DNA from 3 places in the Staphylococcus nepalensis genome. Region 1 is predicted to be linked to each of the others. Evidence: predicted binding sites of a transcription regulator. Region 1 holds the regulator's gene; each other region holds the start of a gene.

What was found. Region 1 encodes CtsR, which represses protease genes until heat stress. Its sites were predicted from a motif close to ATGGTCAATAAAGGTCAAACA; they were not measured.
Region 2: clpP (ATP-dependent Clp endopeptidase proteolytic subunit ClpP) is a predicted target of CtsR. The motif match lies at 1,375-1,395, and genes of this name have one in related genera.
Region 3: clpB (ATP-dependent chaperone ClpB) is a predicted target of CtsR. The motif match lies at 3,039-3,059, and genes of this name have one in related genera.

The regions. Positions count from the first base shown of each region.
Region 1 covers NZ_CP017466.1:2,628,700-2,633,874, forward strand. Annotated here, with positions in the region: gene BJG89_RS12610 (protein arginine kinase) at 1-1,000, opposite strand, end outside; gene BJG89_RS12615 (UvrB/UvrC motif-containing protein) at 993-1,544, opposite strand; gene BJG89_RS12620 (CtsR family transcriptional regulator) at 1,561-2,022, opposite strand; gene BJG89_RS12625 (NupC/NupG family nucleoside CNT transporter) at 2,181-3,395, shown strand; gene pdxT (pyridoxal 5'-phosphate synthase glutaminase subunit PdxT) at 3,464-4,039, opposite strand; gene pdxS (pyridoxal 5'-phosphate synthase lyase subunit PdxS) at 4,041-4,928, opposite strand; gene pdxR (MocR-like pyridoxine biosynthesis transcription factor PdxR) at 5,026-5,175, shown strand, end outside.
Region 2 covers NZ_CP017466.1:2,326,584-2,331,758, forward strand. Annotated here, with positions in the region: gene BJG89_RS11180 (TIGR01777 family oxidoreductase) at 1-235, shown strand, start outside; gene clpP (ATP-dependent Clp endopeptidase proteolytic subunit ClpP) at 745-1,329, opposite strand; tRNA gene BJG89_RS11190 (tRNA-Arg) at 1,481-1,552, shown strand; gene BJG89_RS11195 (hypothetical protein) at 1,838-2,056, opposite strand; gene BJG89_RS11200 (YitT family protein) at 2,195-3,040, opposite strand; gene whiA (DNA-binding protein WhiA) at 3,520-4,464, opposite strand; gene BJG89_RS11210 (gluconeogenesis factor YvcK family protein) at 4,512-5,175, opposite strand, start outside.
Region 3 covers NZ_CP017466.1:2,152,793-2,157,967, reverse strand. Annotated here, with positions in the region: partial or broken gene BJG89_RS15055 (hypothetical protein) at 275-417, shown strand; gene BJG89_RS14605 (MBL fold metallo-hydrolase) at 611-874, shown strand; gene BJG89_RS14600 (hypothetical protein) at 928-1,128, shown strand; gene BJG89_RS10225 (ester cyclase) at 1,161-1,511, shown strand; gene BJG89_RS10220 (SDR family oxidoreductase) at 1,562-2,266, opposite strand; gene BJG89_RS10215 (nuclear transport factor 2 family protein) at 2,370-2,789, opposite strand; gene clpB (ATP-dependent chaperone ClpB) at 3,106-5,175, shown strand, end outside.

The DNA.
Region 1 (5,175 bases):
GTTCTCTTAATATATCTGCTCTTTTTTCATTAACTGCTCTATCATCTTCATCATCTAACAAGAATGGTGATTGAATTGCGACCATTAACTCATTAAATTTGAAGTCTTCTAAATCAATATAGCCTAAATCTATACCGAGTTTCACTTCACTTAATCTAAATGACGCTTCTTCCATAGATATTAGTCTACTATATTTTAATATTCCTAACGAACGATATACTCTATCTAATGTTTCAATTTCATTATGCTTACTGAGACGTTCGCGAATTTGCATTTCTTCGTTAATAATTTGTTGCACAACTTCAGTTAAACTTTCGATAATTTCTTCTTCTGTTTTACCAAGTGTAAGCTGATTAGAAATTTGATAAATATGACCATATACTTGAGAGCCTTCACCGTAGATACCTCTTATAGTAAATCCAAAGCGATTGATTGTTTGAGCGATTCTATTCATCCGCTTCATAATCGTTAGGCCAGGAAGATGTAGCATTACACTCGCTCTCATACCAGTCCCTATATTTGTCGGGCAAGTTGTTAAATAACCAAGTGTTTCATCAAAGCTAACATCTAGTTCACTATCGAGTGTATCATCTATAGAAGAAGCCTTATCATATAATGTTTGCAATGATAGGTCATTTCCCATAGCTTGAATGCGTATATGATCTTCTTCATTTACCATAACACTTAAAGATTCATCATCATTCAAAAGCACAGCTGAAGCAGGCTGCTTTATTAACTCTGGGCTTATAAGATGTTTCGCTACAAGTTTATACTTACTCTGTTGATCCAAAGTGTCTAATCTCTGTATAAACATATCAGGAAGCGCATCTTGTACCTCATTTATTACTCTATAACCATCTTGTTCTGAAGGAAACATCAAAGGATGAACATGATTTTCTAAATTTCTAGCTAATCGGAGCCTTGAGGACATCACAATTGGACTCTCTTCCTCATCTCTCATCCACTCACTAATATGAGTACTAATATCATTTTTACTCATCATGTTTCACCTCGCTGTCTTCTTTTAATGCTTTAATTTCATCTCTAACAATTGCAGCTTCTTCAAAATTTTGTTCTTCAATCAATTGATTTAAATAGTTTGTTTTTTCTTCTATTTGTTTTTTTAACGCTAACTTTCTGTGTGAAGAGCGTGGTGTTTTTCCAGTGTGTTCAATTTGACCACCTTGTACACGTCGTACAATATCAACAATGTCATCTTTAAATGTTGCATAGCAGTCTGCACAACCAAATTTACCGACATGTGCAATATCTTTTAACGTCATTTGACAAGTAGGACATCTTTTCTCTTCTTTAAAAGCTATTTCATCGAAATCAATACCATGTTTAGCTGCTAAATGCTGTAATATTTGCTTTACAACAAAGGCACCCTCAATATCATCTTGTGACTGCATTTGCTGATTTTGAGTCCAAGGATTACCTCCTTGTGCACATGTGGAACATACCCATCTTTCATGTATACCGTCTTGTCCTTTAACCGCTAACTTAACTTCCGCTTCATTTAAATGACAATTTTCGCACAGCACGACTAAACACCTCTCTTTAATAGTAATTTATCACATGTAATACGCGTTTAACTATATTAGCACGTATGATATCTCTTGATAATACATCCATTTTCAATGTTTCTCTATCAATGACCGCATAAATCATCTTCGCTTCCCGTTCGCTAAGATATTCTTTATCTAATAAGCCATCTATAATGTAATAGGCTTGTTGTTGTGAAATAGACGGTCCTATTAATTGAAGTAAATGGTTAATGTAACCTGTTTCGTCTTTATTTTCAATTTTAGTGATTCGAATGTAGCCGCCGCCACCTCTTTTACTTTCTATTTCATAGCCGTGTTCATTAGTGAATCGTGTTTTGATCACGTAATTTAATTGAGAAGGCACACAGTCAAAACGCTGTGCAATATTTGCACGCTGAATTTCAACAACATCTTCATTGGCGTCTTCAAATAATTTTTTAATGTATTGTTCTATGATGTCGGACATGTTATGCATGATTATCACCTCTTTTGACCTTCTTTGACTATATTATATGACCAACTTTGACCTTTTTCAACCAATATGTTTTAAAAATTTTCATTTTATGCATGTAAGAAATCTCCCATTTATTGTATTATAGGAGTTAAGAAAAAATTTAAAGGGATGAAATTATTATGCATATTATCATTGGTTTAATTGGGATTGCAGTTTTTCTTGCATTAGCTTTTCTCTTTAGCTCTGATAGAAAAAATATTCGTTGGCAATACATTGGCCTATTACTCGTCATACAACTTGTATTTGCGTTTATACTATTAAAAACAAAATTTGGTATTACTGTCATTGGTGCCATTTCAGACGGCTTTAACTATCTACTAGCTAAAGCTGCAGAAGGCGTCAACTTTGTTTTCGGTGGGTTTGAATTTGTGGATCCTAACAATCCACCATTCTTCTTCAATGTCTTATTACCAATTGTTTTTATTTCAGCACTAATTGGTATTTTACAATATACAAAAATATTACCATTTATTATTAACTATTTAGGATTAGCTATTTCTAAAGTGAATGGGATGGGACGCTTAGAATCATATAATGCAGTAGCAGCAGCAATTTTAGGACAATCAGAAGTATTTATTTCGCTAAAAAAAGAATTAGCGCATATTCCTAGACAACGCCTTTATACATTAACTGCTTCAGCCATGTCTACTGTATCAGCTTCAATCATTGGCGCGTATTTCACATTAATTGAACCACGGTATGTTGTTACAGCAGTCGTTTTAAATTTATTCGGCGGTTTTATTATTGCTTCTATTATCAATCCATACAAAGTAGATGTTAATGAAGATAAATTAATCGTTGAAGACAGTGAAACAGAGAAACAATCTTTCTTTGAAATGTTAGGGGAATACATTTTAGATGGATTTAAAGTCGCTGTAATCGTAGGTGCAATGCTAATTGGTTACATAGCCATTATTGCTTTACTCAATGGAGTTGTCAGTGCTATTTTCACAGCAGCTTCAGGTGGAAGTATTACTTGGGACTTCCAAACTTTCATTGGTTTCATATTTGCACCATTAGCCTTCTTAATTGGTGTGCCATGGAGCGATGCCGTTCAAGCTGGCTCGATTATGGCAACAAAATTATTGTCAAATGAATTCGTTGCTATGCAAAGTTTAAAAGAAGTTAAAGACATGAGCGAACATGCTAAAGGCGTTATATCTGTATTTGTTGTCTCATTTGCTAACTTCAGCTCTATCGGAATCATTTCAGGCGCAATTAAATCACTTAACAACGAAAAAGGAGATATGGTAGCGCGTTTTGGGTTGAAACTTTTATTTGGTGCTACACTCGTTTCATTTATTTCTGCTGCAATCGCAGGTTTCTTCATCTAAATGAAATTAAGATAAAACAGGTCGATTCTTATATATACAAGAATCGACCTGTTTTTATTTGGTTTATTTTAAACTTTTTCACTTAGTGTTGTTTTCACAATATGATTAATGAAATATCGTGTTATACGGTAATCATCTGTTAACTCCGGATGAAATGAGACACCTAAATAGCGTCCTTCTTGGACTGCTACAATCTTTTCTCCGATTTTGCTTAAGATGGATACATTTCCATGCACTTCTGCTATATGTGGGGCTCTAATAAAGACGCCTTCTATGTCAGCAGCAACATCTTTAACATCTAATTCACTTTCAAAACTATCTACCTGTCTACCGAAAGAATTTCTTTGGACTGAAATATCTAATTTGTTGAGATAGCCTTCTTCTCCAACGATATCTTTTGCCATGACAATGAGCCCCGCACACGTTCCAAACATAGGTAAATCAGATTGTTGTAATGCTTCTTTAAAACCATACAAATTCATTAGTCGGCGCAATGTCGTTGATTCGCCACCAGGTAGTATTAAACCATCAATATCTTTTAATTGTTCTACATGCTTAACAGCGATGCCTTCATGACCGCTTAGTTCAATATGTTTTAAATGCTCTCTTACAGCCCCTTGTAAGGCTAAAACACCTATTTTCATATTACCAACCACGCTCTTGCATACGTTCTTCTAAGGATAAGTCATTAATATCTAAACCTTTCATCGCAGTACCTAATTCTTTAGCTAAACGTCCAATTAATTCATAGTCTTGGTAGTGTGTTGTAGCTTGTACAATTGCTTTGGCAAATTTTTCAGGGTCTTCTGATTTAAAAATGCCTGAACCAACAAATACACCATCAGCCCCCAATTCCATCATTAAAGCTGCGTCTTGTGGGGTTGCAACACCGCCTGCAGCAAAGTTTACAACTGGTAACTTACCATTTTCTTTAATTGATTTTAACACATCATACGGCGCGCCAATATTTTTGGCTTCAGTCATAATTTCGTCGTCATTCATCACTGTGATGCGATTCACTTCAGCGTTTACTTGTCTAATATGTCTAACGGCTTCAACAATATTACCTGTACCTGGCTCGCCTTTTGTACGTAACATAGCAGCTCCTTCGCCTATACGACGTGAAGCTTCCCCTAAATTGCGACAACCACAAACAAATGGTACTGTAAAGGTATCTTTACGCAAGTGGAATTCTTCGTCTGCTGGTGTTAAAACTTCTGATTCGTCGATATAATCAACACCCATGGCTTCAAGCACACGTGCTTCTGTTATATGACCAATACGGCCTTTTGCCATTACTGGTATAGATACTGCATTCATCACTTCTTCTACAATTTTAGGATCTGCCATTCTAGCAACACCGCCTGCAGCTCTTATATCAGAAGGCACACGTTCTAATGCCATTACTGCAACTGCACCTGATTCTTCTGCAATTTTCGCTTGTTCTGCATTAACGACGTCCATAATAACACCGCCTTTTTGCATTTCAGCCATTCCTCTTTTAACTCTTTCTGATCCTGTAAATTTAGACATCTTATTTACCCCTTTACTTAGTTGATTAAATTCATTTTAAAAGATAAACTGGTATTTAAAAAGGTACACTTTCAAAATAATTTAGGAGGTCAGTTTATTGTCTAAAAATCATCTCTATGTCAATTTATATGAAACTTTGAAACAACAAATCATAGAAGGTCAATATAAATCTGAAGATAAGTTTCCATCTAAACGTGCGTTGGGACAACATTTATCAGTAAGTAACACTACGATTGAACATGCCTAT
Region 2 (5,175 bases), 300 kb from region 1:
TAATTTTACATCACCTATGGCAGAGCATCAGAACATGTTCGGTTACACGTTAGCAAGAGAAGTACATCGACCACATTATACTTGGGTGCCCTCGTTAGCTCTTAGATTAGTCTTAGGAGAAATGTCTACGGTTATTCTCGATACTCAAAAAGTACTACCTAATAAATTACAAGCGATAGACTTTAAATTTAAATATCCAAACCTAAAACTTGCACTTGAAAACTTAGTCCAGTAGGAAGGTAAAAAGTAACTATGAAACATGATCGTTTTTCGCAAATTTTATTATTTATTGCAGGTCTATTACTCATATTGAATAGTGTCTTTGCATTGGAACAATCATTAATAATAATTATAATTTCAATTACTTTGTTCATTTTAGGTTTGTTAACACTGGTTATTGCTTTAATATTATTTTGTAAAAACAAACTGTGTCACCCGAAACAATGTTAGGAAGTGGGATAGAAAGAACACGTGTCGGAAATAATTTTTGTCACTTCCTCCTTGGTTAAGAAGATTAAGTAAAAAACATAAAAATTGAAATGCTTTTGATTCTATACTGTTACTGTCTAAATAATATTCAAAGCCGAGATATTGTTCATGCCCAATCTCTTCCAAAATTGATTATGTTTTAAAAAAGACGAGTCACGTATGGCTAATCCACTACTATTGTTAAACATACATAGGAAAGGATTAGCGCAACAATGTGACTCGTCTTTTTCACTCATTTATTTATAAAATAAATTATTATGATTCTGGTATCATTACTTGATCAATTAAGCCATATTCTTTAGCTTCTTCAGCTGATAAGAAATTATCACGGTCAGTATCTTTTTCAATTTGTTCAATTGATTGACCAGTACGTTCAGCTAAAATTTTATTTAATTTAGCACGTGTTTTTAAAATATGGTTAGCGGCAATTTCAATTTCAGTTGCTTGACCTTGGGCACCGCCTAGTGGTTGGTGAATCATTACTTCAGCATTCGGTAACGCGAAACGTTTACCTTTCGCGCCTGCGGAAAGTAAGAATGAACCCATTGACGCTGCCATACCAATACAAATCGTTTGTACATCTGGTTTAATGTGTTGGATTGTATCATAAATCGCAAATCCGGCAGTTACACTACCACCTGGAGAATTGATATAAAGATAAATATCTTTTTCAGCATCTTGCGCTTGTAAGAATAATAATTGTGATACGATAGAGTTAGCTACATTATCGTCGATTTGTGAACCTAACATAATAATACGGTCTTTTAATAAACGTGAGTAAATGTCATAAGCACGTTCCCCACGGTTTGTAGTTTCAATTACTGTAGGTATTAAATTCATTAATATTGCCTCCTTATTTCTAACTGATAAATTTATTTTAACCTAAAAGTCAAATATGGTCAAAAAATAACGCTTGGATTTTCAACAAACCTAAAATATTATTGTTGACCATTCCTCATTTGATTTGTACACTAATATTATTGTTATTTATCCCCTCGTAGTGTAATGGATAACACATAAGATTCCGGTTCTTAGGATAGGGGTTCGATTCCCTTCGAGGGGACTTAAGTATAGGCTATTTAATATTACCGATATCACAATGGATTATAATACTGTGATACCGGTAATATTATGCTTTTCATTATCATACGTTTTAGCTGCGCATCTTCGTAAAATTCTTAACTTATTATACAAATAAACGATTCTTTTAACTCCACAGCCACTCCTATTGCTTAGCAGATAATATATTTTATAGCTTTAGAAAACTTGGAAATAGTGGATAGAATCATATTTTATGGTATGAATTATTTTAAATTACATCATTCTTTTTTATTTTGGTTTGGCCAATTTAATCAGCTTTCCTCACAATTTCTACTTTTATTGACATGATATTATTAACATTAATATATCTATCACTATCTTTTAAATAAAAATAATGATGTCTTTTAATTGCTGTTTCAAATCTTTTTAAAGCTAGTGCCGGGTCTATTTCCCATACATTCTCTACATATTCACAGAAGGCATTACCATCGTTAGCTTCGATTATAAATTTAAAAATATCATTCATCCATAGTCATCCTATATAATCATTATAAATATAATTATCCAACTAATTACGCCTTGATGCAATACAGACGCTCTTGTCAAATAGAAAAATCACTTTATGTTGCATTGCTGAACAAATGAATACAAAAATTTCACCTTTTTATTTCACGTTAATAAATGTACTACCTAAAACATCTCGCACATCGTGGATAACGAGAAAGGCGTTTTCGTCTTCTTCGTGTACGAGTTTTTTCACTCTCGTTACTTGAGACTGGGGTACAACTACATATAGCATGGTTGTATCTGTCTTAGCATAGCCACCTTTCCCGGTTAAGAGCGTTGATCCTCGACCAGTAAAGGTATTAATTTTATCACTGATTACTTCATTCTTACTAGAAATAATTGTCACGCCTTTTTTAGGGTTGAAACCTTCAATTATAAATGACGTTGCGCGCTCAGTGATGAACAGCATAATAATTGTAAATAACACGTGTTTCAATGGCAACACCATTAAAAATGATAAAACAACGATGGCATCTAATATAAAAATACCTTGTGATGTTTTCATTTCTGTGTATTTACTAATGATTTTAGCAATTACAGATGTGCCTCCAAGTGTACTACCTGTTGAGATAACTAAACCAGCACCAATACCGATGATGGCACCACCAAAGACCGAGTTAATAACAAAATTATCGATACCGAGATTAATATTTTCAGTTAAATGTAAAAAGAAAGACAATGCAGTATTTGAAACCACTGTATAAATAGCAACCATTTTACTTAAAAATTTCCAACCAATAAAAACGACAATAGTATTTATTATTAATGACGTCCACGCAGGGGATAAACCAAAGGCATACAGTAAGGAAAGTGATATACCTACCGTACCACCATCACCTAAATCTGATCCAAGTAGGAAGCAGTTTACACCTATCGCATTAATAAATGTCCCCAGCAAGCATAAGATAATATTTTTGTAGTGTTTTTTGATAAATGCTGACATTCATTCACCCCTAATCTCTTCGAAAATAAATTACTATTTAAATATAGTATGGATTATATTAAAAAGAGAGCGGAATAGAAATCTTTTATCCAAAAAAGATAACATTATCCCGCCCCTGGCACTATTAGCTAGAAAAACACACAAATTAAAACGCTTGCCTAAGAACTGCTCATTTTCTTATGCATCTTATATGAGATGGGCGCATGCATAAGTATCACTAACTCAATAAAATGGCAAAGTGGTACTTTATAGAACCAATCGTTTTTTAAGTTAAATATGCGTGTATCGTCATTCCAGATAATTACTACCAAAGTGTATATGAAGCTTACATATTAATCTACATGAAAGCTTTATTCACACAAAAACTAATTCAATTATTATAATATTAATGTGTTATATTTATCAATGCTATTTTTGCAATTTCTAAAATTGATGTATTCCACTCATGGTAAATTCTGTCGTCACGCATAGTCAAAATGTTATAATTCTATCGTTTCACCACTACGTATTTTATCGGCAATTTCATTTAGTTTTCTTAAACGATGATTTACACCAGATTTTGAAATGGCGCCTGACGACATCATTTCACCTAATTCTTTAAGCGAAATTTCTTGATGCTCTATTCTTAACTTAGCTATTTCACGTAGTCTATCAGGTAGGTTATCTAAACCGATTTCTTGATCTATTAATTGAATACTTTCTACTTGTTTCATTGCCGCACTAACTGTTTTATTTAGGTTAGCAGTCTCACAGTTGACCAACCTATTAACAGAATTTCTCATATCTCTAACAATGCGTACATCTTCAAATTTCAGTAAGGCTTGATAACCGCCAATGAGACTTAAGAAATCTGAAATTTTTTCAGCTTCTTTTAAATAAGCTATACTACCTTTTTTACGTTCTAAGTGTTTCGCGTTGAGTTCATATGCATTCATTAGATTCGTAATACCTTCTGAATGATCCTCATATAATGAAAATATTTCCAAATGATAAGAAGAAGTCTCGGGGTTATTAACGGAACCACCAGCCAAAAACGCCCCGCGCAGATAGCTTCTTTTCATTTCATCCTCGCGAATCATAGAAGCGTCGATTTCATGTGTAAAAACTCCATTTTTCAGGATACCTAGCTCATCTAATATTTCTTTAGCACGCGCTTTAATTCTACAAATATAAATATTATTCTTTTTTAATTTCATTTTCTTTCTTACAAGTAGCTCCACTTCAACATTAAACACTTTTTTTATTAACGAGTATATACGTCTTGCTGTTGTAGCATTTTCAGTTTGCACATTAATAACAAATTGTTGGTTGGAAAGACTGAGTGCACCATTCATACGTATGAGCGCACTGAGCTCTGCTTTTGCATTTGTTTCATCTACTTCGATTCTAGTGAGTTCATTTTTCATTTCCGATGCAAAGCTCATACTGCTTCAGTCCTTTCTTATCTAAGTTTAACGCTTAGGTTATCTTTTTATCGCTTAAATTCTATTGTATCCGTCTCTCTCATTGCAATCTCATAAATCATTTTAGACAAGACTTCGGTATTATGTCTAACATAGTTTTCTTGGGATACTTCTACTAAATTAGGATGTGTAAAAACTTTTATATTTTGTGCTTCCATATCACTCATATTACATTTAACTGGTTCAGCACCATCTTCTTTATATCGTTTTAGGACATCAGCAGTAAAATTCTGTGTACTACATATGGCATAATTAATACAATTACGCCCCATGTGATTATGTATTGCATTAACATGATCTACCGCAGTGTAACGGTTAGTCTCACCTGGTTGGGTCATGACGTTAGATACATATAATTGAGGTGCATTACATTTTAATAACGATTCGGCGATACCTTTTACGCATAAATTAGAAATCACGCTTGTATATAATGAACCAGGTCCTAGTACGATTAAATCTGCTTCTTCGATTGCTTCAACAGCTTCTTCCATAGGTTCTACATCTTCTGGTTCTAAGAATACACGCTTAATTTTCTTATTCATTTTAGGTATATTGGATTCGCCGTAAACCATTTCACCATCTTCCATCACAGCATTTAAACTTACACTCGAATTTGTAGATGGTATAACACGGCCTCTAATATTTAAAATTTTACTTAATTCTTTTACTGCA
Region 3 (5,175 bases), 480 kb from region 1:
TATATTGATTAAAAACTAGTTTGAGTTGGGACACATAACTATGTGTATCGCTAACTTAGGCTAGTTTTTTTATTTTTGTAATTGAGGCTCTTTTTACAATGCGCTATATAATATTTCAGATTTTTTATTGTTCAAATCATTAAAATAATTGCAGTTATATTACAATAACTAGGTAAATCAAAGTGATATAGGGGTATTTATGTAAATTTTAGAAAGTTTGAGGAGAAATGGACATAATTTAAAAAATAATCATGTAAAGTATCAAATTCGGTATATGCCTGGTTTAGATGGATTAAGAGCAATCGTTGTAATAAGTATTATAATCTATCATTTAAATAAGTAATGGCTAACGGGTGGCTTTATCGGTGTCGATACTTTTTTGTTATTTCAGGATATTTAATTACTAGTTTATTTGTATTTGTTGGAGCGTTCGATAAATTGGGGAAAAAACGGTCTCTGATAAGAAAACGTCATTTAAAACAGAAGTATATGATAATTATTTAGTGAGACCTATTTCAGTAGATGATGTGAATTTCTTTGGGAAAACGACTCCAAAACAATTAAATAAAAACCAATTTTATACGGAAATTAAGCCACTGCTCAGAGATTATTGCATAAAGATATTAAAATATATACACAAAACGGTGAAGATGCAGAAGAAGTAAGAAATGTTGGCTTTACTAACGTTCAAATTTTTGAAAAAACAAATTATCTCGGAGAAATAACACTCATTAAAACACCTGCCCAACATGGGCGAGGAGAAGTGCTAAAAATTGCGGGTAATGTATGTGGATTAATATTCAAAAACGAAAATGAAAAAACATTATACGTTGCTGGTGATACAGTGTGGTATGAGAAGTTGAAAAAACATTAGAGTCATATAAGACAGAAATAATCGTTGTTAATGGCGGTGATAACCAGTTTAATATGGGCGGCTCTTTAATTAGGGATGAAGTTGATATTCAAAAAGTTGCCGAAAAAGCGCCTGGTTCAAATATAATCGTTGTTCATATGGGAGCTGTTAACCATTGGAATTTATCAAGAAGCGATTTAAAACAATTTGCTAAAACAAATAACTTCGATTCACAAATTCTTATCCCAGAAGACGGAGATAAATATAAATTTTAATTGAGGTCATATTATGAAAAAACAGAAAAGAATTGATAAAAGCATTTTATAAACTTATTGAAAATGAAGATTACGAAGAATTAAAGACATTCTGTCATGATGATTTTGTATTTTATCCACAAATTGATACGCCATACTATGGTGTAGAAGGGTTAAAAGTGTCTGAAGGAAAAAACTTCGCTGCTTTTCCAGATTTTAAAATGCCAGTTAAAGAAATTATTTTAGGCAACAATAACAGCGCAGCAGTATATCTAACGTTTGAAGGTAAGCATACTGGTACACCATTTAATGGCGTTAGGCCTAATGGCAAACATGTGAGGTTCTCATTAATGATGCTTTTAAAATTTAAAGATAACAAAATTGTAGAAAAAAATCGCATGTAGATATCAATGATATTACAAACCAAATTAAAGTTTAGAAATAAAAAACGATTTTAAGTGGGGCGTACAGTGACTTCGTTAACGTTAACATGATTTGGTTGAGAAATAGCATAGGATACAGCATTGGCAATATCTTTAGGTTCTAATTTTTTCCTGTTTTCTTCAAAAGGGCTTTTCGAACTGAGCTCTGTTTCCACCATACCTGGTGATATGTTTGTTACCCGTACGCCTGTATTAGCTAATTCTTTTTCTAAACCAATAGAAATAGCGCGCACAGAGAATTTTGTAGCACAATAAACAGATAAACGCTCAATAACTTCAAACCCTGAATCGGAACAAATATTGACGATATGACCTTTTTGATTATTGACCATATTTCCAATTACCGAATTTACACCATAAAGTAAGCCTTTAATATTTATATCAATCATATCTTCCCAATCAGATAACGAACCATCTAAAATTCTACTAGAGCCCATTTTCCCAGCATTATTAACAAGAACATCAACTGTCTCAAAATGCGTTACGGCTTGTTTAACTACAAATTCTATTTCTTTTTTATTAGAAACATCTGCTTGTATCGTGAGTAATGTAGAGTCGTTATTTAATTCGAAAGCTAAACTATCTAATTTATCTTGGTTTCTAGCTACAGCTACTACGTTCATATTCATTTGATGTAATTTTTTTGTGATGGCTTTACCTATACCACTCGTCGCGCCTGTCACTAATGCAGTCTTATATATTAAGTTTTGGGACATATTGTTATCTCCTTTGGTTAACAGTATAAATGTTTTTTTGTTTTCCTTTATGATTATGAAAATATAGTTAATTTTAGTCAGCTTCATTAATCTATATTTGATTCTAGTATTTTCTATCATCTTTGTTAATTGGGTAATCATTTGCACTCATATCTCTTCTAGTCATGAGACCATTTTTATTAAATTCCCAATGTTCATTGCCATGTGTACGCATCCATTGATTTGATTCTGCATCTCGCCATTCGTATTCAAATCGGACAGAAATAAGGTTGTCTGTGTAACACCATAATTCTTTCATTAATTTATAATCAAGCTCTTTATTCCATTTTCTATATAAAAAAGACTTGATTGCTTCGCGTCCTTCAAAAAATTCAGTACGGTTTCTCCATTTTGAGTCTTCCGTATAAGCGAGACAAACTTTTTCTGGATTTCTTGTATTCCATGCGTCTTGAGCTATCTTTACTTTTTCCAACGCTGTTTGCTTATTGAAAGGTGGTATTGGTTTTTTAATTTCTTGTTCCATGTAAGCACACTTCCTTATATTGTCTATTTACAATAATCGTAACATAATTATAACAACTGTCATTGTATTTACTTAGTTAAGCAGTTTGAAAATGCTAGTTGAATTTATTTACTTATAATAAATGCATGTTTTATTTTACGTTAAACGGGCAAAATATACGATGTAGCAAGCTTTCAATTCTCATAAAAATAATATGAAAAAGCGATCTTTATTGTTGATTAATTTAATAAGAAGTTATATAATGTATATAAGGTCAAAGAAAGTCAAAGTCAAACTTACTTTATTGATCAATCATTAAATGGTGAGGTGAATCATTTTGGACATAAATCAAATGACCTATGCTGTTCAAGGTGCTTTGCAAAAAGCAATTGAATTAGCAAAAACAAATGAAAATCAAAATATTGAAATTGAAGCTGTCTTATCAGCAGCATTAACAGAAAATGATAGTTTATTTAAAAGTATATTTGATAGAGCAAATATTGATACAGAACAATTAAACCAAACATATAATGCAAAATTAGAAAAATATCCATCAGTTCAAGGCGATAATATTCAATATGGACAATATATTAGTCAAAACGCTAATAACTTATTAAACAAAGCAGAATCTTATATGAATCAATATGAAGATGACTATATATCTATGGAACATATTGTATTAGCTGCAATGGATATAGACGATACAACTAAACAATTTGTAGGGAATAAACAAGAAGTTGTTGAAGAAATTATTAAAAAAATTAGAGGAGGCAATCGTGTGACATCACAAAATCCAGAAGCCAACTATGAAGCTTTAGAAAAATATGGTCGAGATTTAGTTGAAGAAGTCCGTCAAGGTAACATGGATCCAGTTATTGGCCGTGACGAAGAAATTCGTAACTCCATTCGAATCTTGAGTAGAAAAACAAAAAATAACCCTGTACTAATAGGGGAACCCGGCGTCGGTAAAACCGCCATTGTTGAAGGCCTAGCGCAACGTATTGTGCGTAAAGATGTACCAGAATCTTTATTAGACAAAACGATTTTTGAACTTGATTTAAGTGCCCTTGTTGCAGGTGCTAAATATCGTGGTGAATTCGAAGAAAGATTAAAAGCAGTGCTTAAAGAAGTGAAAGAATCAGATGGAAGAATCATTTTATTTATTGATGAAATTCATATGCTTGTAGGCGCTGGTAAGACTGAAGGTGCAATGGACGCAGGAAATATGTTAAAACCAATGCTTGCTCGAGGAGAGCTACATTGTATTGGAGCGACAACTTTAAATGAATACAGAGAATATATTGAAAAAGATTCAGCGTTAGAGCGTCGTTTCCAAAAAGTAAATGTATCTGAACCAGATGTTGAAGATACCATTTCCATATTGCGTGGTTTAAAAGAACGTTATGAAGTATATCATGGTGTTCGCATACAAGATAGAGCACTTGTGGCGGCAGCTGAATTATCTGATCGTTATATCACTGATCGATTTTTACCGGATAAAGCGATTGATTTAGTAGACCAAGCATGTGCAACAATACGTACTGAAATGGGTTCAAACCCAACAGAATTAGATCAAGTCAATCGTCGTGTGATGCAATTGGAAATCGAAGAATCTGCATTAAAAAATGAATCAGATAATGCAAGTAAACAACGTTTACAAGAGCTTCAAGAAGAATTAGCTAATGAAAAAGAAAAACAAAGTTCTATTCAATCACGCGTGGAAGAAGAAAAAGAAAAAATAGCTAAATTACAAGACAAACGTTCAGAATTAGATGAAAGTAGAAAAGCATTAGAAGATGCAGAAAACAACTACAATTTAGAAAAAGCCGCGGAATTACAACATGGTAAAATTCCAGCCTTAGAAAAAGAATTACGCGAGTTAGAAGATGCTTTCCAAAGTGAACAAAATGAAGATAACGAACGTATCATTCGTGAAATTGTGACTGATGAAGAAATCGGCGATATTGTAAGTTCTTGGACGGGCATCCCAGTTTCTAAATTAGTCGAAACGGAAAGAGAGAAACTCTTAAACCTAGCTGATATATTACACGAACGCGTAGTAGGTCAAGATAAAGCAGTAGACCTTGTTTCAGACGCAGTGGTAAGAGCTCGTGCAGGTATCAAAGACCCAAATAGACCAATTGGAAGTTTCTTATTCTTGGGGCCTACAGGAGTAGGGAAAACAGAATTAGCTAAGTCATTAGCATCCACTTTATTCGATTCAGAGAAACATATGGTTCGTATAGATATGAGTGAATACATGGAAAAACATTCTGTCTCTCGTTTAATTGGAGCACCTCCAGGTTATGTTGGCCATGAAGAAGGCGGACAATTGACAGAATCAATACGCCGTAACCCTTATTCAGTTATTCTCCTAGATGAAATTGAAAAAGCACATTCAGATGTG